Regions from separate parts of the Glaciimonas sp. OK215 genome, predicted to be linked through region 2. Evidence: predicted binding sites of a transcription regulator. Region 2 holds the regulator's gene; each other region holds the start of a gene.
What was found. The regulator FNR, encoded in region 2, switches genes on or off when oxygen is low (the NO sensors DNR and NnrR bind a similar motif). The targets are predictions, from matches to a motif close to TTGATNNNNATCAA.
Positions count from the first base shown of each region.

Region 1 (5,634 bases), on a different replicon from region 2:
TGGCAAACGAGTGTCCCCCAGCATGAAGGCTCATGGTGGCCCGCCTGGGAATCCTGGCTTGCAGCCCGCGCCGGCAAACAAATCAAGCCGCCGGCGATGGGCCAGGCGCAATGCGACGCCCCCGGACGCTATGTGTTGCAACCATAAAGTGCATCGTGTTTCCGGCAATTGGGCAATTGTCAAAAATGATGGGAAAGTCTATTGCGTTCAAGACATTTACGGTCACGACAAATGGCTTGATGCTGCTTTGAGCAAGCAACGCAGGCTTGTTCGTCATACACCGGATGGCGTTCTGCATTCAATGTGAATGACTGTTTCTACTCCAAAACATTCTTGGCATCCGATTTCCCCTCCTTCCGAGTCTTACGCACCATCCGCGCCAAGTTTTCCCAGCTTAGACAGCCATTTCCGGGCAGTCTCCGGTTCCATTTTTCCAGCCGATCCGATCAAGGTTTCGTCCACCGGAAAAATACCCAGAAAACCCAGGATATTACGCTCAAGCGACTTAATGCTATGCGCACGAAAATACCAGCGATACATCAGCGTGGGCATACCCATGGTGACGACCACGCGCGCTGTTCGCCCGGCAAGTGCCTTGTGGGCAAGCGGGTTTTCCCCTTCGGCTGAAAATGCGAATCCTGGGCGTGCCACTTGTTCGAGAAAGCCCTTGAGCAGCGCAGGCATGTCGCCTAGCCAAAGCGGAAAAAAGAACACGATGTGTTCTGCCCACTTGATCGCTACCTGCGCCTGCTCTAGGCCGGGAGGCAGGACCCCGTGTTCCCATTCATGTTGGCTGCGCAAAAGCGGAAAATCAAGCGCTGCAACGCGGATGCGCCGGATCTCATTCCCGCCGCCTACCGTCGCGCCACTGGCGTAGGCATCTTCCAACGCATGGCACAGATGGTGGTGCTTATCATCCGGATGGCCTTGTATCAAGAGAATGCGTTTGCTCATGTTGGCTCCGTAGGACGCCGCTGATTATTACTCCAGCAATTGGCGGTCGCTATGGCGTATTCGGATTCAACATGGGAGCGCGCCGTCATTGCTCGCATGACCGAACCTTGCCATTTAGCGGAATACCAACACCGGTATCTGACTCAGGGTCAACACCTTCTGCGTCTCACTTCCCAGAAAAAGTCGCTTCACGCCTTTTCTGCCGTGAGAGGCCATGGCAATGAGGTCGCATCCTCGATCCTGCACGGTCTTGATGATCTCCTCATGCGGACTGTCACTGGTTACGTAAAGCGTGTCACATGTCACACCCGCCTCTTTGGCAGCCGCTTCAATTTCCGCAAGATATTTTTTTGCTTGCACTATGCTTGCTCTTTCGAATTGTTCCCGGGTGTCTCCCAACATCTCGGTCTGATAAGTGAAGACTTGAAATTCGGGAATCACATGAAGACCGGTGACCTTCGCACCGTTTTCCTTGGCGTATGCAATGCCACTTTTAATCGCGCTTGTGGACGTTGCCGAACCATCGGTGGGCAAAAGAATATGTTTGAACATTTTTATCTCCTCGGAACAGTCAGGTTGTGAATGGCGGTCAGGCACCAGGTTTCTGCATCTCCATTCGTTCATTGCAGGTAAAGCGAAACCGCATTGCGGCTATTTTTGTCCCCGGGAGTCAGCACCGGCTAAACGATATCGACTTGCGCAGCCGGACTTGCGGGCAGATACGTTTGAATACCCGCCAAATCGAGCGCAACGGCAAATGCCGCATCCATCGTCGACAGGTGGAACAGAAACCATTGCGGCAATAATTCAATCGCTCTCCATGCAGATGCGCAGTTGCCCCGCATGACATCCGGGATAACATGGTGGAGTGCACTCAACACTCTGGCATGCTGCTCGCGATGACGCTTGAGCCCGGGAAAATCGATTTTTTCCATCAAAGCCTCTTCCTCGCGAAAATCGCGTTCTATCCCGGCGATGAGCGCAAACAGGCGGGAGCCGAATTCATGGTCCGAGGCGGTCACGAGCTGCGCCAGTTCTTCGACAAACGCCTTGTGGGCGTCGTCCAACGCGGGAACGCCCAATGACATCTGTGGCGACCATACGAGTTCTTCCATCATTCGTTTCCTTGCGCTATGCCCTTGCCAAGCAAGGTTCCAGCAATGCCGGTTCGATGCATCAATACGGCTCTAGTCCATGTACTGTCCCTGGACGTTCTTTAATAGTTCGCTACCTGATCGTGAATTGGGCATCCGGCCATCAATTTGCAGGGCTTGCACGGGGGTATACAAAACGAAGCTGTCATTACCGGCGCCAACGCCTCAGCCGGCAAGCACCGTTAGATACATTGTAGCCAGAGGTAGTTGCTAGTTCTGCAGGCACGTTTGATGCACATCAAAAATGACCCAGAAATTGCGCATTGGTGGCGCACGGAAGAGCAAGCACGCCCTCAATCCAATATCAATACCGGAATGGTGCGGCCTCCAGCACCACACGGGTAACTCCGCCGAGCAATACCCCTCGCCGGCGCGGATGCGCAACGTAACCCATTACGAACAGGTCGGAACCTGCTTGGCAGCGAGCTGCCAGCAACGTGTGCCCGGCATCGTCAGAGACTGTGCGACGAGCTACTTCAAGCGCGATTACGTGACCGTTCATTGTTCTCACAGTGCATGTTGCGGCAAGTGCAGATTCGCGCCTGCCGTCAATACATTCTGTCTAGGCCCTGTACACGATCACAGGAATGTTGGAATACGCCAAGACCTTCTGCGTCTCGCTGCCCAGCAATAATTTATTCACGCCCTTTCTGCCATGCGAGGCCATGAATATCACATCGCAGTGGTGTCGCTCGGCAGTCTTGATGATTTCCTGGGCGCACCAGCCTTTTGGGGTATGGACTTCGCACACCACCTCGGCTTTCTTGGCCATTTCCGCGATTTCTTGGACATTCTCTTCCGCATGCTGCGAGACACCATCTTTTAACGCTTTCAGATCTTCATCTCCGCCCATCATTCGAATCGGAAAATAGGAATAGATTTCGGCAACCGACAGGCCGATGATCTTGCTGCCATTGTTCTTGGCAAATTCAACAGCCGCCTGGACAGCCTTGCTCGACAGATCGGAGCCGTCGGTCGCCAACAATATGGTCTTGAACATAGTGTTTCCTTGCGAGGGGGAATAGGATGAGAAGATGCTATGCCTGTTCTCCCCGGGGCTTTTTGACGTGGATCAAGAGGTGCGCAACATCTGGAGAGCATACTTTTTGCAACGGTCAGCCATTAATAGGGTGTGAATAATGCAACAGTTTGCGTTTCAGGCCTGTTATCTTTCATGCATATCCGGTAGGGCCTGTTTATGCCCATCGCTGACCAATTAGCGTTCAAGCTGGCGATCGCCCTGGGAATTGGTCTGCTGATCGGCGTGGAGCGTGAGCGTCGCAAGGGCCAAGGGCCGTTCCGCGCGCCGGCCGGGATCCGTACCTTTGCGATCACCTCCCTCCTGGGTGCCATCGGCCTGCTGCTGGGTGGTGAATTGCTGCTGGCGACATTGCTGCTCGGATTGGCCCTCTTGTTGGCGGTAGCCTATAAGCGAAATGTGCAGCAGGATCCGGGCCTGACGACCGAGACGGCACTCATGCTTACCCTCCTGCTCGGCGGCTTATGCACACGTGAACCGGCGCTGGCCTCGGGCCTTGCCGTGGCCCTGGTGATCCTGCTCGCGGCACGCACCCTGCTGCATCACTTTGTTCTCTCGGTGCTAAGCGAAGCGGAGTTGACTGATGCGCTCATCCTGGCCGCTTCTGCGCTGGTGGTGTTGCCACTCCTGCCCGATGCCTACATCGGACCATTTGGCGCTTTAAACCTGCGCACCATCTGGAAATTTGCTGTTCTAATGATGGCGATCAGCGCGGCGGGCCACATCGCGCTGAGAAGCGTCGGACCGCGTTTCGGTCTTCCCATCGCGGGCCTGGCTTCGGGTTTCATATCCAGTACCATGACGATAAGTTCAATGGGCGCGCGTGCAGATCGGGAACCCGCTTTAATGCACCCGGCGGTAACAGGAGCGGTCTTGTCGACCGTCGCCACTATCGTGCAAATGGCCATCGTGTTGGCCGTAACGAACCGAGCGACCCTGTATGCGCTGGCCATCCCCCTTGTTTGCAGTGTCGTCGCAGCCATTGCCTATGCCGCATTCTTCATTGTGAAAATGGTCCGGCACGAAGCGTCGCTTACCATCGACATAGGGCGACCATTTAGTCTGAAAACAGCGCTGCTGTTCTCGGCCATGATCTCTGCGATACTGTTCATATCAGCGGGACTAAACGCATGGCTAGGCACGAATGGTCTTATCGCGGCTGCGTCAATTGGCGGATTCGCCGATGCACATGCCGCGGCCGCTTCCATTGCCTCGTTTGTTGCCTCCGGCAGAATTGGAACCCCGGAGGCCGTTGTACCCATTCTCGCTGGCCTGACAACCAACACCATATCGAAAGCAATGTTTGCCTACAGTAGCGGTGGCCGGGTGTTTGCTGCCCAGGTTGTTCCCGGCCTGGCGTTCGTGATTGGCGCGGCATGGCTGGGGTTTGCAATCACGATGGCGCTGCATCCGAGAGGATATTGATAGTCCGTCGGGTCATATATTCCAGACAACGTTGTCGGGTAGCGACGCATCACAAGACCGCTGCTACGTAAAATATTCGGCTTAGTCAACTATGTCAGACACGACCTTGGGCGAAACAATCAGCCTGCTACGGAATCGTCGCTTCGCTACGTTCTGGTTCGCCAGCCTGCTGTCCAACATCGGCACCTGGGCTCAGCAGGTGGCCCAGCCGTGGCTTCTTCTCAGCCTTGGCGCATCTTCATTCCTGATAGGACTTGATACGTTTGCCTTGGGCGCACCCATATGGCTTCTGACGCTCGTGGGCGGCATGCTCGCAGACCGTGCTGACCGGCGTGTCGTGATTGCGAAATTTCAATCAATCCAGATGTTGTGTCCAGCATTGCTGGTGGTGCTACTGCTGGTCGGGGTGGTGAGACCATGGATGATCATTGTTCTTTCTCTGGTCGTCGGTATCACGGATGCGCTCTCCATGCCTTCGTTTCAGTCAATTGTGCCCTCCATTGTCGAGCACAAGCAGATCGCTTCCGGCCTCGCATTGAATTCGACACAATTCAACCTATCCCGCATTTTGGGGCCGGCCATCGCAGGAATTTTGCTGCTCAGTGTCGGCGCAGTAGGATGCTTCATGGTGAACGCGGCATCGTATATACCGTTCATCGTCGTCGCCCTGTGGATACTGCCGCGTCGGATGCCAACACCGATTGCCGACGGCGTGAATGAGCGCAACCATCTATTTGCCGACGTGTTGAAAATCGTGCGCATACCCTACCTGCGCGGCGCACTTCTCACAACATTCCTGAGCAGCTTATTGTGTGCACAACTGGTGACCTTTAGTCCGATACTCGTCAAAGACGCTTTCCATGGCGACGCCGGTCACTTCAGTGCTGCCGTCGGTGCATTCGGCGTCGGTGGCCTGCTCGGCGCCATCGGACTTCTTTTTGCTAACGCCAACCGCGATCGGCGCGGTTTGAGTTCATGGTTCGCCGGTGCATATGGGGTAGTCCTCGTGCTTGCAGCGCTTAACCCGTGGTTCTGGGGGCTGCCGACCTTATTGCTTGTCGG
Region 1 is NZ_JBYMEG010000004.1:292,890-298,523, forward strand. It holds gene AC3CHX_RS32040 (PHA/PHB synthase family protein) at 1-147, shown strand, start outside; gene AC3CHX_RS32045 (NAD(P)H-dependent oxidoreductase) at 364-954, opposite strand; gene AC3CHX_RS32050 (universal stress protein) at 1,069-1,506, opposite strand; gene AC3CHX_RS32055 (bacteriohemerythrin) at 1,635-2,072, opposite strand; gene AC3CHX_RS32060 (hypothetical protein) at 2,413-2,610, opposite strand; gene AC3CHX_RS32065 (universal stress protein) at 2,671-3,108, opposite strand; gene AC3CHX_RS32070 (MgtC/SapB family protein) at 3,307-4,572, shown strand; gene AC3CHX_RS32075 (MFS transporter) at 4,664-5,634, shown strand, end outside.
Region 1: AC3CHX_RS32065 (universal stress protein) is a predicted target of FNR. The motif match lies at 3,171-3,184, and genes of this name have one in related genera.

Region 2 (5,634 bases):
TTTACCCGCGCGAGGCGAAGGGCCGCTATGCGATCTGGCGCTGGGTATGCGTGTGGCTGACGCAACTGGTGTTCTATGGCTTGCCATGGCTGAACTGGAACGGCCGCCAGGCCGTGCTGTTCGACCTGGGCGCGCGCAAGTTTTACATTTTCGGGGTCGTCTTGTGGCCGCAGGATTTCATCTATCTTGCGGTGCTGCTGATCATCTGTGCGTATGCCCTGTTTCTGGTGACCGCCCTGGCTGGGCGGGTCTGGTGCGGATTCGCCTGTCCGCAAACGGTGTATACAGAAGTATTCATGTGGATCGAGCGCAAGATCGAGGGGCCGCGCAGCGCACGCATGCGGCTCGACCAGCAGCCGTGGTCGGTTGAACGGCTCTCAAAGAAAACCGCCAAGCATGTGCTGTGGGGAGCGCTTGCACTCTGGACCGGATGCACCTTCGTCGGCTACTTCACACCGCTGCAAACCTTGTTGCGCGAGGCGCACAACGTCGCGCTGGGGCCGTGGGAATGGTTCTGGATTCTGTTCTACGCGTTGGCAACCTACGGCAACGCGGGGTGGATGCGCGAGCAGGTCTGCAAATACATGTGTCCGTATGCGCGCTTCCAGAGTTCGATGTTCGACAAGGACACGCTGATCATCACCTACGATCAGGAACGCGGCGAGCCGCGTGGCGCGCGTGGGAAGAAACAGGATGCCGCAGCCAGGTCGCAGGGCGATTGCATCGACTGCTCGATGTGCGTGCAGGTTTGCCCCACCGGCATCGATATCCGGCAAGGCTTGCAGTATGAGTGCATCGGTTGCGCCGCTTGCGTCGATGCCTGCAATCTGGTCATGACGAAGATCGCTGCACCGCCAGGGTTGATTCGCTATTCGACCGAGCATGCGATCAGCGGGCACCTGTCGCTGCAAGAGATGCGGCAGCGCGTGCTGCGTCCGCGGGTGATGATCTATAGCGGCATACTGCTGCTGATCGTAACGGCCTTCTTTGGCACGCTGATCATGCGTACCCCGCTCAAGCTCGATGTCATTCGCGACCGCGGTGCAATGGGGCGGGAAGTGGAAGACGGCATGATCGAGAACGTGTACCGGCTGCAGATCATGAACACGGCGGAAACCTCGCACCGTTACAAGATTGCCGTCTCGGGGCTCAAGTCGATTGCGCTGGCCACGCCGGATGAAGTGGAACTGGAGGGCGCCAGCTCGCGCGCGGTGCCGGTGCGTGTGCGGGTCGATCACAGCAACGGCAAACCCGGCTCAAACAAAATCGTGTTCGAACTGAAGGCGCTGGATGATGCGCGCCTGCAGGTGCAAGAGAATGCCGTATTTTTCGTGCCGAAATAGGTCCCAAGGAGAAAATCATGCATACCGCTTCCCCGTTAATCGATCGACTACACACTGCGCGGCCTTGGTACACCCAGGCGTGGCCATGGCTTCTGATGCTGGGCCCGGCCGTGGTCGTCGTGGCGGCCACGTATACCGGCTGGCTGGCATTTTCGCGACAGGACGCGCTGGTAGTGGGCGACTATTACAAGCAGGGACTGGCCATCAATCAGGATTTGCAGCGCGATCGTGTGGCGACCGGTATGGGATTGTCGTTGAATGCTCGTTACGACGCTGCCAGCGGGAAGCTGAACGGCACGCTGCGGAGCTTCGGTACGCCCATTGCCAGGAAAATCCTGCTCCATCTGGCGCATCCGACCCAGCCGGAAAAGGACCTCCAGCTCGCAGCACAACCCAATCCGCACGGCGATTTCAGCGTCGGATTACCGATGCTGGAAAGGGCCCGCTGGGAGATCTTGGTTGAGGGGGAACGGCGCGACTGGCGTTTGAGCGGCTCCTGGAACTGGCCGCAGCAGCAGATGATCGCCCTCAAGGCCGATTTACCGCCCGCCGAATGAAAGAGGGGAGACCATGTTGCGATACGTGATGAATATACTTTGGCCGTCTTTTCTGGTGGCGATGGTCGCAGAAGGCTGTTTTTTTTCGCTCTTCGATCCGGCGGATTTGTTACGTCTCGGCGGCCAACATGCTCTGCCGCCGATAGCCGGCTACACGATCGGCTTTTTCTTCTTCTGGAGTTTTTGTTCGCTGGCGAGCATGCTGACGCATTACCTGTTCAGCGTGCCGGACGAGCGCGGCCCGCCGTTCTGAAGTGGAAGCGTTACATCGGGCTGCAGTTTTCCGTGCCGGCCGCCAGCGCTCTTAACATCGCCGGATCGAGCAGTTGCAGCTCACGCTTATCGACTTTGAGCCAGCCCTGCTTCTTGAACCGGGACAGCAACCGGCTAATGCTCTCGATGGTCAGTCCCAGATAATTGCCGATGTCCTCGCGCGACATCCGCAACTGGAAACTGGTGGACGAATAACCGCGCGCCGCATAGCGCGATGACAGATTCACCAGAAAAGCCGCAAAGCGCTGTTCCGCGCGCATATTTCCCAGTAGTAGCATCACATTCTGCTCGCGCGTGATTTCCTGGCTCATGATTCTGTGAAAATGACGCAGCAGCATCGGGATGTGGCCGAACAGCTCTTCCAGGCGCGAGAACGGAATCTCACAGACCTCGCTATCCTCCAGCGCAACCGCGTCGCATTGGTGCCGGTCGCCGCTGATCGCATCCATGCCCAGCAATTCGCCAGCCATCTGGAAACCGGTGACCTGTTGCTCGCCGCTAGGATTGATCTGATAAGTCTTGAAATGCCCAAACCGGATGGCATACAGATTTGTGAACGGGTCATCCATTCGGTACAGGCCCTCGTCTCGCAAGATGCGACGGCGGCGTCCGACAACCTGGTCGAGCCGGTTGATGTCCGCATCGTCCAGCCCCATGGGAAGGCATAAGTGGTGCAAGCTGCAATTGGCGCAACTTGCCTTTAATGCACCGACATTCAAGGCTGGCGACGCGGTATAGGAAAGCGGCTGGCTCATAGTGGTAATTGTTGTGATTATTCAACATTGTAGTGATGGCTAAGGCGAATGTACTCTAAATGCGGAATACATACAAACGCAGCGCAACGCCGCTGCCCACGCATTGCGTGCCATTTGATCCATGTCAAAAAGTCCTGAGGAGAACAGGCATAGGATCTTCTCATCGGATTCTTTTCCCGCACCTGAGGACATCATGTTCAAGACCATATTGTTGGCGACCGACGGCTCCGATCTGTCGGACAAGACTGTTCAGGCGGCAGTCGAATTTGCCAAGAGCAACGGCAGCAAGATCATCGGCTTGTCGGTTGCCGAAATCTATTCCTATTTCCCGGTCTCGACGATGGGCGGCGCTGAAGATCTGCGTTTGCTGACAGATGCGGTCGAGCAGCAAGCGGAAGAAAATGTGCAAAAAATCGCGGATCTGGCGAAGCAAGCCGACGTGGCGTGCGAAGTCTATTGTCCAAAGGGCTGGTGCGCTCAGGAAATCGTCAAGACCGCCGAGCAGCACCACTGCGATGTGATTTTCATGGCGTCGCATGGCAGAAAGGGCGTGAGTAAATTGCTGTTGGGCAGCGAGACACAGAAGGTCCTGGCTTATTCCCGCATTCCTGTGATCGTGTACAAGGCATCGGCCTGACCGCTGGTGATGCATCGATTCAAGCGCGATCATTAGGCTCGACCAAAGCAGGAGCGTTCAGATGTCCTACAAAATCATTCTGGTGCATGTCGACAAGTCGGCGCATCTTGACTTGCGGATTGAAGTCGCCGCAAAAATGGCGTTACATGAAAATGCCCACCTCATCGGCGTTGCTGTCACAGGGCTATCCCGATCACTGCACCGGCCGCTACTTTCCGGCCGGGACGGCAGCAATCTGGCGTCCTATAAAGCCGACTATCTGGACACGCTGCGGCAGCGTGCGCACGCCGCGCTCGAGAAATTTGACACGCTGGTGCGCGCAATCGGCGTGACTTCTTATGAAAAGCGGCTGATCGATGACGAGGCCGCGGCTGCCATCAGCATGCTGGGCCTGTATGTCGATCTGATCGTTCTCGGCCAGAGCGACACCGACGATCAATCCCTGACTGCGAAGGTCGATTTTCCGGAATACGTGACACTTAACGCCGAATGCCCGGTCTTGATTGTCCCTTCTGCCGGGCCGGTCTCCTGCATTGGCGGGCGGGTGCTGATTGCATGGAATGGGAGCATGGCGGCTTCGCGCGCAGTCAGGAGTGCCATGCCATTGCTAAAACAGGCGAACCAGGTTCAACTCGCCATCGTCAATCCTGCCTCTGGTCCGGATCCGCAATGTGAAGAGTCGGGCGCCGAGATGGCCGCTTATCTGGCTCGCCACCACATCACGGTTGAACTGGTTCGGCGCACGGTCGCAGACGATGCCGGGCACACGCTGCTGGCGCTCGCGGCCGACCTGTCTGCCGACGTGATCGTGATGGGCTGCGTTGCGCATCAGCGCTGGCGGGGGATGTTGCTCGGCGGCGCCACCCGTGTGGTGCTGGAAGAGGCCGCCGTAGCGGTGTTGATGTCGCATTAAGGCCGTGGCGGCCACGTCAATGAGGTGTCGATACTGCAGTTGGCAATCCCGTGCGGATCGGCATCGCCCGTGTCGGCGCGGCAACAGAGGCAGTGCGCACAGACATCATCATGCAGGTTTTCAGGAGAATTGCGATGCGTACCATGAAAGCAGCAGTGTTCCTCCGTCCGGGCAAGATCGCGCTCGAGGAAAAGCCCGTACCGGTTGCCGGTCCCGGCGAGGCGGTAATCAAAATAACCACCACCACGATCTGCGGCACCGATGTGCATATCCTCAAGGGGGAATATCCGGTTGAGGCGGGGCGCACTATCGGTCATGAGCCGGTGGGAGTGATCGAAGAATTGGGCGCGGGCGTGAGTGGATATTCGGTCGGACAACGGGTGATCGTCGGTGCGATTACCCCGTGCGGACAATGCCATCCTTGTCTCGACGGTCATCAGTCCCAATGCGGCGGCAAGGCGGCCGGCGGCTGGCGCTTCGGCAACACGATAGACGGCTCTCAGGCGGAATACCTGCTGGTGCCGCACGCGATGTCGAATCTCGAACCGATTCCGGACGGACTCACGGATGAGCAGGTGTTGATGTGCCCTGACATCATGAGTACCGGTTTCGGCGGGGCGGAAAGCGGGGAGATAAAGATCGGTGACACGGTCGTGATTTTTGCACAGGGGCCGATCGGTTTGTGTGCAACAGCGGGGGCAAAATTAAAAGGCGCAAGCCTGATCATCGCGGTTGACGGCGTGAGTGCGCGCCTTGAAGTGGCGAAAAAGCTGGGTGCCGATGTCACGATCGACTATACGAAGACCGATCCGCTGACCGAGATCATGCGTCTGACCAACGGGCGCGGCGTCGATGTTGCAATCGAAGCGTTGGGTACGCAACAGACGTTTGAAAGTTGTCTGCGCGCTCTCAAGCCAGGTGGCACGCTCTCCAGCCTTGGCGTGTATTCCGGCAAGATTTCCTTGCCGCTGGATGCCTTTGCCGCTGGTCTGGGCGATCACAAGATCGTCACCACCCTGTGCCCCGGCGGGAAAGAACGCATGCGCCGGCTGCTGAATGTGGTGGCGTCGGGCCGGGCGGATTTGCAGGCAATGGTCACGCATCGCTTTAAACTGGATCAGATCGAACAGGCATATGAATTATTTGCCAACCAGCG
Region 2 is NZ_CM173544.1:2,602,888-2,608,521, reverse strand. It holds gene ccoG (cytochrome c oxidase accessory protein CcoG) at 1-1,343, shown strand, start outside; gene AC3CHX_RS11765 (FixH family protein) at 1,361-1,900, shown strand; gene AC3CHX_RS11760 (hypothetical protein) at 1,929-2,153, shown strand; gene fnr (fumarate/nitrate reduction transcriptional regulator Fnr) at 2,164-2,928, opposite strand; gene AC3CHX_RS11750 (universal stress protein) at 3,122-3,565, shown strand; gene AC3CHX_RS11745 (universal stress protein) at 3,627-4,478, shown strand; gene AC3CHX_RS11740 (NAD(P)-dependent alcohol dehydrogenase) at 4,613-5,634, shown strand, end outside.

Region 3 (5,634 bases), 810 kb from region 2:
TTTACTGGATTACCGAACGGTTAATGCGTATCGCCGATGCGTCGTGCGACGGGCGCATTGTCTCGATTCTTGAGGGCGGATATAGTCTGGATGGCCTGGCGAGCGGGACGGCTGCGCATATGCGGGCGTTGATGGGAGCGTAGCCTGCTCCAGCCATCTGGAATGCCGTGTTCTCAGCCTGAACTGATGCGGCGTTGCGTGGCCCGTCAAAATATTGCTGTTTGCACCAAAGGTGGTGCTGCTGAGTCATTGAGACAGAGGATTACGCCCTTCATCCGTTACCTGTAAATCTATGGCGTAATCTTACTCATTGCTTGTCTTACAGGCCCCAGGTCCAGGCAGCGTCTGACTTGTCGCCCGCGATCTTCGCGTCAAGCGATTCGCGCAACTTGACTGCGAACAACACAGCCAGGATCGAGTCAAGCGTAATACGCTTGCGCTGCGGGGCATTTTGGCCGCCCTTGTTTCCGGTTAGTATGGCTCTCGTCGCTGCAAACATAAACGCACTCCTAGTCAATTAGAATTCCTTTGTTGCAGCGCAATATACCTGCAAAGGATGTGCATTTCCAATCAGGAGTTCCCATATCTGATATGGGCGATATGAATACCATGACGGACCTGGGGGAAGTTTTTACAGTCGGGCCGATTCGGCATTCAGAAAGAGTCGAATCAGCCAGTCGCAAAGATGGTCGACGAGGTAATCCGGGCTGGCTACTGGATTACGCCGTGTACCCTTGCGCAAAGTGTTGCAGGGACGACCGGGAGATTGCCGGTGCAGGGTATTTTGCATTATTAATAGACAGGCATGACTTTCGCTGTATATTCCTCGCAATTAAAGTCAAAAACAGGTCATGAAAGTCGAAAGCATTGATAGGCCCGTGGCAAAATAGTGCGCGGCATCTTAGTTGCCCACGATTTTGATCGCCGTGCGAAAGCTGCGGCCCGCGTCGTGCCGACGTTAACTCTGAAGAAATACTCCATAGAGTTTAAGTTTATGGACAATTGAGATATGGTCTATACATACGTCATCGCTCCACAAGGAAATCCGAAATGAAACCATCTGTGGCACTTGAATCAAAGCGTGTCATGGTGCGCGAAGCAGCCGCTCGCTTCCGCACGGCCAACCCTCGCGTGTTCGGCTCCGCCCTGCATGGCGATGACCGAGACGGCAGCGACCTTGATTTGCTGGTGGACGCCTTGCCCGGTGCAACCCTATTTGACCTTGGAGGCCTGCAAGTCGAATTGGAAGAACTCCTCGGCGTACCGGTCGATTTGCTAACACCCGGCGACTTGCCGTCGAAGTTCCGTGCTCAGGTGCTTGCAGAGGCCCTCCCTGTATGAGTGAGAACCGCCTACCCGACTATCTCGAACACATGCTGGAAGCGGCACGGCAGGCGTGCAGCTACATCGAGGGTATTGGCAAGGATGATTTCCTTATGGACAAGCGTACTCAGCAAGCCGTGATCCTGAATATCGTCATCATTGGCGAAGCTGCAACGAAGCTGCTACAGAACTACGGTGACTTCCTCGAACAACACCCAGACTTGCCGTGGCGGAGCATGAAGGGAATGCGCAATCGCGTCGCGCATGGGTACTTCGATATCAATCTCGATATGGTGTGGGAGACCGTGCAGACGGCCTTGCCGCAGTTGTTGGAGCGTCTACCTGCCATTCGTGAAGATGCCGACAAGGAAGCACCGTGAAAAACGGACTTGTTTTATACGCCTACAAATGTACCGAGCGCCCTCATGCTGGCGAAGCGTCGACATAGAAGATGTACGATCATGTTTTCGACTTTAATAGGTCGGAACACTGTGCCCCTCAAATTTTCCCTTGATGCTTCAACCTGGAAAGCGTCTCCGGCGAGATATTCAGATAAGAAGCGAGTTCCTTTTTAGGAATGAGATCAAACAGATCCGCATGTTTCCTCTGGAAGCGATGCACACGCCCCGGCGCATCGAGCAAGTGAAGCGTAATCGTATGCGCCATGATTTCACTCATCAGGCGCATCACCTCATACTCGAACGCCTGTTTGACCGGCGTATGGGTCTCGATGAAAGCCACCCACTGCGGCAGAGGCAGTTTCACCACGCGCGCCTTGGTCACGCACACGATGCTGTACGGCGTCGGCGTCTTCAGGCGCCAGGCCGCATAACTGGTCTCCATGTCGCGGCTATGCGAAAAACGCAGGATCATCTCCTTGGCCTGCTGATTGGCCACCACCCGCTTCAAAATGCCATCGAGGACGAAATACTGCTCCATCTCGTGCACTCCCTGATGCAGCAGGAAGTCGCCTTTCTGGCACTCCACCACCGTCAGGTGCGGCTCCAACTCCATGATTTCACGTTCGTTCAAGCCTTTCAAAACCACATTCTGCTTGAGCTGGACGCGGATGACATTGCGTTCGGGATGATGATCGACTGACGACATGGGAAGAGAACGCCGGGAGGAAAACGGCTGGATGAAAGATGGCAAACATAATGCGTCGAAAATTGACCGCGGTCAATGAGCGCTGCAGGGGCGGCTCGCTATGATGGCTCCACTTGAAACGGAGAAAAAGATTTCATCATGAAAAACGACCTGCAACCAGAAGAATTCCAGACCCCCACAGGCGCCCTGACCGACGGCTTCCACCTGGTCATCGACGCCCTGAAACACAACGACATCGACACCATCTTCGGCCTGGTCGGCATTCCGATCACGGACCTGGCGCGCCTGGCCCAGGCCGAAGGAATGCGCTTCATCGGCTTCCGGCACGAACAACACGCCGGCAATGCGGCGGCCATCGCCGGCTACATGACGCAAAAGCCGGGGATTTGCCTGACCGTGTCCGCCCCCGGCTTCCTGAACGGCCTGACAGCGCTGGCCAATGCCACCGTCAACTGCTTCCCGATGATCCTCATCAGCGGCTCCAGCGAACGCGAAATCGTCGACCTGCAACAAGGCGATTACGAAGAAATGGATCAACTGAATGCGGCCAAGCCGTACGCCAAAGCCGCCTACCGCATCAACAAGGCCGAAGATATCGGCATCGGCATTGCGCGCGCGATTCGTGCGGCCGTGTCCGGCCGTCCCGGCGGCGTCTATCTGGACCTGCCGGCGCAATTGCTGGCGCAGTCGCTCGACGCCGCACGCGGCAAACAATCGCTGGTGCGCGTGGTCGACCCGGTACCGCGTCAACTCCCGGCGCCGGAATCGGTCCAGCGTGCGCTCGACCTGCTGAAAGGCGCCAAGCGTCCGCTGATCCTGCTCGGCAAAGGCGCGGCCTACGCCCAGGCCGACGCCGACATCCGTGCGTTGATCGAACAAACCGGCATCCCGTATCTGCCGATGTCGATGGCCAAAGGCCTGCTGCCCGACACGCATGCGCAATCGGCCGCCGCCGCCCGCTCCTTCGTGTTGGCCGAAGCCGACGTCGTGGTGCTGATCGGCGCCCGCCTGAACTGGCTGCTGGCCCACGGCAAGGGTAAAACCTGGGGTGCACCGAAACAATTCATCCAGATCGACATCTCGCCCACCGAAATCGACAGCAACGTGGCGATCGCAGCACCCGTGATCGGCGACATCGGCTCCTGCGTAGCGGCGCTGCTGGCCGGCATCGATGCCGGTTTCAGCAAGCCCGGCGTCGAATGGACCGGCGCGATCGCCCAACGCAAACAGAAAAACCTGGCGAAGATGGCGGCCACCCTCGACCAGAATCCGTCGCCGATGAACTTCCACAGCGCCCTGCGCGCGATCCGCGACGTGCTCAAGACCCGCCCGGACATCAACGTCGTCAACGAAGGCGCCAACACCCTCGATTACGCCCGCAGCATCATCGACATGTACCAGCCGCGCAAACGCTTCGACTCCGGCACCTGGGGCATCATGGGCATCGGCATGGGCTATGCCATCGGCGCGGCGGTCACCAGCGGCCTGCCGGTGGTGGCCATCGAAGGCGACAGCGCCTTCGGCTTTTCCGGCATGGAACTCGAGACCATCTGCCGCTACGAGCTGCCGATCGTCTCCGTGATCTTCAACAACAACGGCGTCTACCGCGGCACCGACGTCAACCCGACCGGCGGCAAAGACGTCGCCCCGACCGTGTTCGTCAAGGGCGCGCGCTACGACAAGATGATCGAAGCCTTCGGCGGCATCGGTTACCACGTCACCACGCCGGCTGAAATGACGCAGGCCTTGACCGCAGCGATCGCGGCAGGCAAACCGGCGCTCATCAACGCCGTCATCGACGAAGCAGCGGGCACCGAGAGCGGCCGCCTGACCAATCTGAATCCGCAAAGCAGCGCGACCAAGAAATAAGCCATTTAACGTCATAAAGGAAATTATCCATCATGAGCAAGCCACTAGACGGAATCAAGATTATCGATTTCACCCACGTGCAAGCCGGCCCCGCCTGCACCCAGCTGCTGGCCTGGTTCGGCGCCGACGTCATCAAGGTCGAACGCCCCGGCTCGGGCGACGTCACGCGCAGTCAGTTGCGTGACATTCCGGATGTCGATGCGCTGTATTTCACGATGTTGAACAGCAATAAAAAATCGCTGACGCTGGACACCAAGAAGCCCGAGGGCAAGGAAGTCCTGGAAAAGCTGATCAAGGAATCCGACGTCCTGGTCGAGAACTTCGGGCCGGGCGCATTGGACCGCATGGGCTTCACCTGGGAACGCATCAACGCACTCAATCCGAAGATGATCGTCGCCTCGGTCAAGGGTTTTAGCGACGGCCACCATTACGAAGACCTGAAGGTCTACGAAAACGTCGCGCAATGCGCCGGCGGCGCGGCGTCCACCACCGGTTTCTGGGATGGTCCGCCGACGGTAAGTGCCGCCGCGCTCGGCGACACCAATACCGGCATGCACCTGGCGATCGGCATTCTGACGGCCTTGATCGGCCGGGAAAAAACCGGCAAGGGCCAGAAGGTGGCGGTCTCGATGCAGGACAGCGTCCTGAACCTGTGCCGCGTCAAGTTGCGCGACCAGCAACGGCTGGACCGGATCGGTTACCTGGAGGAGTATCCGCAATATCCGCATGGCAAATTCACCGACGTCGTGCCGCGCGGCGGGAATGCCGGCGGCGGCGGCCAGCCGGGCTGGGTGCTCAAGTGCAAGGGCTGGGAAACCGATCCGAACGCGTATATCTATTTCACCATCCAGGGCCATGCCTGGGCGCCGATCTGCAAGGCGCTGGGAAAGGAAGAATGGATCGAGGACAAGGCCTACAACACGGCGGCGGCGCGGCAGGACAAGATCTTCGATATCTTTGCGGTGATCGAACGCTGGCTCAAGGATAAAACCAAGTTCGAAGCGGTGGATATCTTGCGCAAATTCGACATTCCCTGCTCGCCGGTGATGTCGATGAAGGAAATCGCCGCCGATCCGTCGCTGCGCGCCAGCGGGACCATTACCGAGGTCGATCACAAGGCCCGCGGCAAATACCTGACCGTCGGCAGCCCGATCAAGTTCTCGGATACCACGGTCGAAATCACCGGCTCGCCATTGCTGGGCGAGCATACCGACGAAGTGCTGGCGAGCCTGGGCTACAATCCGGAGCAGGTGGCCGCTTTGCATTTGGCACAGGCGGTTTAAGACACCGGTCTTGTATCGGCGGCGTTCGGGGGCCTGCACGGGCTTCTGAACG
Region 3 is NZ_CM173544.1:1,789,320-1,794,953, reverse strand. It holds gene AC3CHX_RS08125 (histone deacetylase family protein) at 1-143, shown strand, start outside; gene AC3CHX_RS08120 (hypothetical protein) at 320-499, opposite strand; gene AC3CHX_RS08115 (nucleotidyltransferase family protein) at 1,051-1,341, shown strand; gene AC3CHX_RS08110 (HepT-like ribonuclease domain-containing protein) at 1,338-1,703, shown strand; gene AC3CHX_RS08105 (Crp/Fnr family transcriptional regulator) at 1,822-2,430, opposite strand; gene oxc (oxalyl-CoA decarboxylase) at 2,569-4,299, shown strand; gene frc (formyl-CoA transferase) at 4,332-5,582, shown strand.
Region 3: oxc (oxalyl-CoA decarboxylase) is a predicted target of FNR. The motif match lies at 2,493-2,506, and genes of this name have one in related genera.

Region 4 (5,634 bases), 2.5 Mb from region 2:
CAGGTGCGATGATTTCAATCTGCTGCTTGAGCAATTGCTGTAGATCGTCCCTCTCCTTATACCCAGCTTTGGCAAAAGTTGTGCTCTCAAGAGCGACGAGTTTCCCGTTAATCGTTTGAAAGACAGCCATTGAAGATGAACCTCCATTACATAACCTTGTTGCTCCACGTCATTCGACATCCGCCACGTCGAACTAGTGAAATGGATCACGCCGCCTAGATGTGGAACCGCTGCGGCCCGTAGCGTGACAGATGACGCTGAAAAAGTCGTGGAACTATGCTTGATCAATCGAAAATTATTGATCAAATTTGATTAATTAAAAATTAACATTTTCCGGTATAGTTGAGGACCATCTACGAAAGAGATCACGATGAAAAGTATTGATACCGGCTACGAGCCACCAGCACCCCCGAACCCTCGGATTGAGGGCGATTACCAGATCTACGGTTCCAGCTCCCCCTTGCCCAACGGAAGATTTGCAGCTGTTCTTCTTGTCGTGCGAATTTCCGGCATCCAAAATCCCCCCCAGGTAGCAATCGAAGAACATACGTTGACCTCCAGTCCTTTTTCTACCGCAGATCTGGCTCGGCTGTTCGCAGTCCATTATGGACAACTCCGTGTGACGGAAAGGGATGGGCTGTTGTGCTGAGCGCAGCATAGGCTATAGTCGATCTGTAACAGACAAAACCCAATACATCTGTATCTTGGCTATAAAAAGCCACGCTGAACGAATCCTCAAGGTGCTTTGTAAGGGAAAAATTTCGCTCAAACCGGGGGACTAATGAAAATTATTCAAATGCTCGTGGCGTCGGTATCCATTTAAGGATATCTACTGCATCCGTGAACAAGCAGGCATTTCCAATGGAAATTGCCCCGGATTCGCCTCTGCCTATGAGGCAGATTTTTATGGAATCTCCAGGATATTTGATCTGATTTTTCTCTTTATATTTCAGCCAGCATCCATAACTGTGCCCACCGTTCAACACGCCACCATTCACAAGTACCGCAAATTGCCATTTACTCGAATCTCCTGCCGGGCACTTCTGATGGTAAAGCAAAGTTCTCCCATTTGGACCTTCACTGTAACCGAATGGCGCAGTTTTCGGCATTTGTGCAACTGGCTTTAGAAATTCCTGCTCGCGAATGGCTGCCGCCTTGGCTGCGGCTATGGCAGTAGCCAAGGAGCTCTGACGGTTGACGGCTATGGGCGGCGGCTGAAGCCCGCTCGGATTAATCTGTGCGCCTTGCGAACTCTGTCCGCGCCGCAACATCAGATAGACTGGATACTTCAGATTGGCTCGTGCCACCAACTCATCCAATTGCTTGACGTCGTTAATTCTGCTATTACTCCCGGTACCACTGATGAATCCTTGGAATTGTTAATCAGCGTCCATTTTTTTCCATCTATCAGCGTTGACTATTTCCAGCGCAATTGCAACATAGCACTGCCATGACCGTACTTCGAGAGGTCCTGCTGGCAAAACGGGGGCTGATATCTGGAAATGTTCACACGCTGATTGACACATGTGCCAACGCCGAGCCCACACCTACTGATATCCTGTTTAAAAGCGGTAGCCGACCCCCATGCCGATCAGCCACGGATCGATCTTGACGAGACTGATTTTCTGCCCGCCAGCGTAGACATCGCTGTGAATCTGCAGCTTTTTTACGTCCAGATTCAATGACCAGTTTTTATCGAGCTTGTAGTCAACCCCTGCCTGCAATGCCAGACCCCAGCTGTCCTTATTCAGGCGGCCGGTGCCATCCAGCAGATCGACGCTGGAAATGCGGGTGTAGTTGAGCCCGGCACCAAGATAGGGGCTGAACTGCGCTTGCGGCAGGAAGTGGTATTGCAGCGTCAAGGTCGGCGGCAAATGCTTGAAGCTGCCGATCTTTTTGCCATCCAGCGAGACATCCTGCTTTTGCGGGTAGGTCAGGACCAGTTCGGTTGCCCAGTTCGGCGTAAAGAAGTAAGAAATGTCGACATCCGGTATGGTCTTGGCATTGACGTGCAAACGATCGGATGCGCCGACACCGCCGACCGGATCCGACTTGTCCGCAGGCTTGAGGTAGGCAGCGCGCACCCGTACTTGCCATGGACTCTCCTGCGCCAGCGCATTTCCAGCGAAAATACCGAGTGCCGATAAGGCTACTAATAAAGCTGTTTTTTTCATTTTCCATCCCTGTGTTGTTCATGCTTGCTGCACGTTAAAGGAAGGCGGCTAAATTTAATTTGATGTAAATCAAACCATCGTCAGCGCAGCGTCGCGCACTCGGTAAATTAGCGCGTATGGCGGCAAACCCCTGGTTGTCGATTAAAATGCTGCTCCACCAGGAAATGGCATAGCCTTGAAAACCTAGTCCTGTGTGTGTGGTGTTTCCTATACCCCGATGCGATAAATTGACGATGATCCCAATTGCGAACGAAGAACCCTCGAAGCGCCCCTCCGGCACCATAGCCAGGGAGGCGGTTGATGCTGCGGAAAAACATCTGCGCGATATTCTTTCAATTGCGATCCAGCATGCGCACCCGCGTGCCGCCGTGGTGGTATCGGATGCGCGCTGTGATCTCGCAGTTGCCCTGACGGAGGCCTACCGGCGCTGTCTGCCAACAGCGACATTCATCGACTTTGATGCGGTCTCGCCAGAAGCTGTCCTCGCCGCTTTTGCGCCGCTTGAGGCCAGCGATTTGGTGATACTGATTCAATCAACCAATTTTCGTCTGGAGGCTTTCCGCATACGCGTCGAACTCTTCAAGCGGTCGCTCAAGGTGATAGAACATCCGCATCTTTCGCGCATGCCGTGGCCGCAAGCGCTCTACTACATCGAGTCACTGGCGTATGACCCCGCGTATTACCGTGACGTTGGCTACGCGCTGAAGACGCGCATTGATCGCGCACGTTCCGGAGCGGTCGACAGCGGCGGCGAACGCCTGGTCTTTGCATCTCCGTTCGAGTCGGCCAAACTGAACATAGGCGACTACAGCGCCATGAACAACGTTGGCGGCCAATTCCCCATCGGCGAGGTTTTCACCGAAGCGCAAGACCTGGAGGCCGTGAACGGACGCGTGCGTATTTTTGTTTTTGGCGACACTTCATTCCGGGTCAACAAACCAGAGAAACCCATCACGCTGGTGGTCACCAAAGGCCGGGTGAGCGGCGTGATCGATTCCACCCCCGATTTCGACCAGGTGCTCGCGAATATCCGGGCCGATGAGGGTGAGGTGTGGCTACGTGAACTTGGCTTTGGGATGAACCGTGCTTTTTCACGGGAACGGATGGTCAGCGATATTGGTACCTACGAGCGGATGTGCGGCATCCACCTGTCGCTCGGCGCCAAACACGGGGTCTACAACAAAACCCATATCAAGCGCGCTGACGCCAGATATCACATTGACGTCTTTGCGGTAACGGATGCCGTCTACCTTGATGATGATGTTGTGTATAGAAACGGCGCCTGGCAGGTCTGATGGTGCTGGTGCTCCGTTGCGGATACATCCCGCCATGCATCCAAGCCTGGCTCAGCACCACTTTCTTATATCAAGCAGCGTAATAACGGCCAAAACGATTGGACAGAAAATCATCCAGGCGGGTGTCCTCCTGGCGTACCAAGCCATGATTGGGTAACTTTCCTTGTACCACCAGATCCACCATAGTGCAGATGCCGGATGCTGTCGTCAACTGAATCGCCGACAACAACTGGCCATTCACTTTTTGGCTGTATATTTTTTTGGCGTAGGTCTCTTGTTCCAGCCGACCGTCACGTATGCCGCAGACGGTGACGAATACCAGCACCACATCCTGCTTGGTGATCGGGATCGATGCTTCCATCACTTCTTTAAGAATATGGCGGCGCTCCGGCTGACCTAATTGCAAATCGCGCACCAGGACTTTTACGATATCCCGATGCCCCGGATAACGGACTGTTTTGTAATTCAGATTTTGTACTTTTCCGGCCAGGCTTTCACACAACGTTCCTAGCCCGCCGGAGGTATTAAACGCTTCGTAATCTATGCCATCCAGAGAAAAACGTTCGATTTCTTCAAGCGGCGACGTTTCACGCAAACTGCCATCGACAATCGCTTCGCAGGGATTGCAGTACTCATTGATCAGTCCATCGGTGCTCCACGTCAGATTGTATTTAAGCGCGTTGCTGGGATAAGTCGGTAGTGCGCCGACGCGCATGTGGATGTCTCTTAACTGTTCAAAACGGCTGGCCACATCATTGGCGACGATCGAAATGAAACCCGGTGCCAGGCCACACTGCGGCACAAACGCCGTGACAGAATCTTCAGCCAGTTGCTTGACGAAACGGGTGCTTGCAACGTCTTCGGTTAAATCAAAATAATGCGACTTGGCTGTTTTAGCGGCAGCGGCAATCACCGGTGTCAAAAAATAAGGGCAAGCAGACAAAGTGACGGCATGGCCCTCGATCAGATGCGTCACCGTCATCGGATCGGAGATGTCGGCCTCGACTACCTGGACGTTGGGAAAGGCGGCCTCTCTGACGGCTTGCAGGCGCAGCGGATCGCGGTCGGCCACCGTCACCATGTAATCGCCGGTGTGGGACAGCAAATTGAGAATGGCGTCACCGATTTTTCCGGCACCCAAAAGAATTAGTTTAGTGGTCATGGTTGTCTCTCGTATCTTTATGATTGCATTGTTAATGTCTGTAATAACCACCTGTGGCAGTCAAACTCGGCTCGACGCCTGACGGAAATTGTAAATTCAATGCTTGTCAGCTAATAGATAGCAAGTTATCGTCACATTGCATGATTACGATACATAACGACCACTGAATCAGACAGAACGTACTGCATGAAACAAAACCTGGACGAAATTGACAATAAAATCCTGGCCTTGCTGATGGATGACGCACGCCTGCCGATGGCAACCATTGCCAAGCGGGTCGGGATTGCGCGGACGACCGCGATCGCGCGTATCGGCGCGTTGGAAAAGCAGGGGGTGATTGCCGGCTATAGCGTGCGACTCAATCAGACGCTATATCAACCCGCGGTACGGGCCTACGTCGGAATCTCGATGAATCCTGGGAGTGCCGCCACACTGGTCAACATGCTGCAGAAAATGCCCGAGGTCGAAACCTTGTGTGCCGTCAGCGGGATGATCGACTATATGCTGACATTACGCTGCCAGTCGACCAGCATACTGGACCGGTTGCTGGATCAGATAGGTGCGATTGAAGGCGTTAGACAAACATCGACCTCGATCATTTTGAGTAACAGAATTGACCGCAGCGCCATTTGAAATGATGGCGGTTGGCGACGCAACTACCGCTGCCTGGAATAAAACTCACCCGCAACAAGTGCGGAACGGGCAAGCCGCCTGCGCGATCAGCTTTATCGCCAGTCCGTTGCGAATCCAACAGCCTGACAGGCGTTTTTTTGCTATCCCGCAAGGATTTGGTAAGATCGTTCATTCCGAAAAATTCTGATGCGTCATTTAATGCAAGCCAAACCGATTCCTAACCCTATTCGCGATTCGTCTGCTGCTTCTGGCTGCACTCTGGTTCGCTTATTCAATCTGCTGCTTTATGCCAAACAACAAGACACGTAAGCCAATTGAGATAAAAATAGCAACGGTCGTGGCGGTTTCAGTCATTCTCCATGATTCGGAT
Region 4 is NZ_CM173544.1:112,092-117,725, reverse strand. It holds gene AC3CHX_RS00545 (hypothetical protein) at 1-130, opposite strand, end outside; gene AC3CHX_RS00540 (hypothetical protein) at 789-1,307, opposite strand; gene AC3CHX_RS00535 (OmpW/AlkL family protein) at 1,563-2,174, opposite strand; gene AC3CHX_RS00530 (M29 family metallopeptidase) at 2,408-3,469, shown strand; gene AC3CHX_RS00525 (saccharopine dehydrogenase family protein) at 3,540-4,631, opposite strand; gene AC3CHX_RS00520 (Lrp/AsnC family transcriptional regulator) at 4,818-5,264, shown strand; gene AC3CHX_RS00515 (hypothetical protein) at 5,245-5,451, shown strand; gene minC (septum site-determining protein MinC) at 5,551-5,634, shown strand, end outside.
Region 4: AC3CHX_RS00535 (OmpW/AlkL family protein) is a predicted target of FNR. The motif match lies at 2,234-2,247, and genes of this name have one in related genera.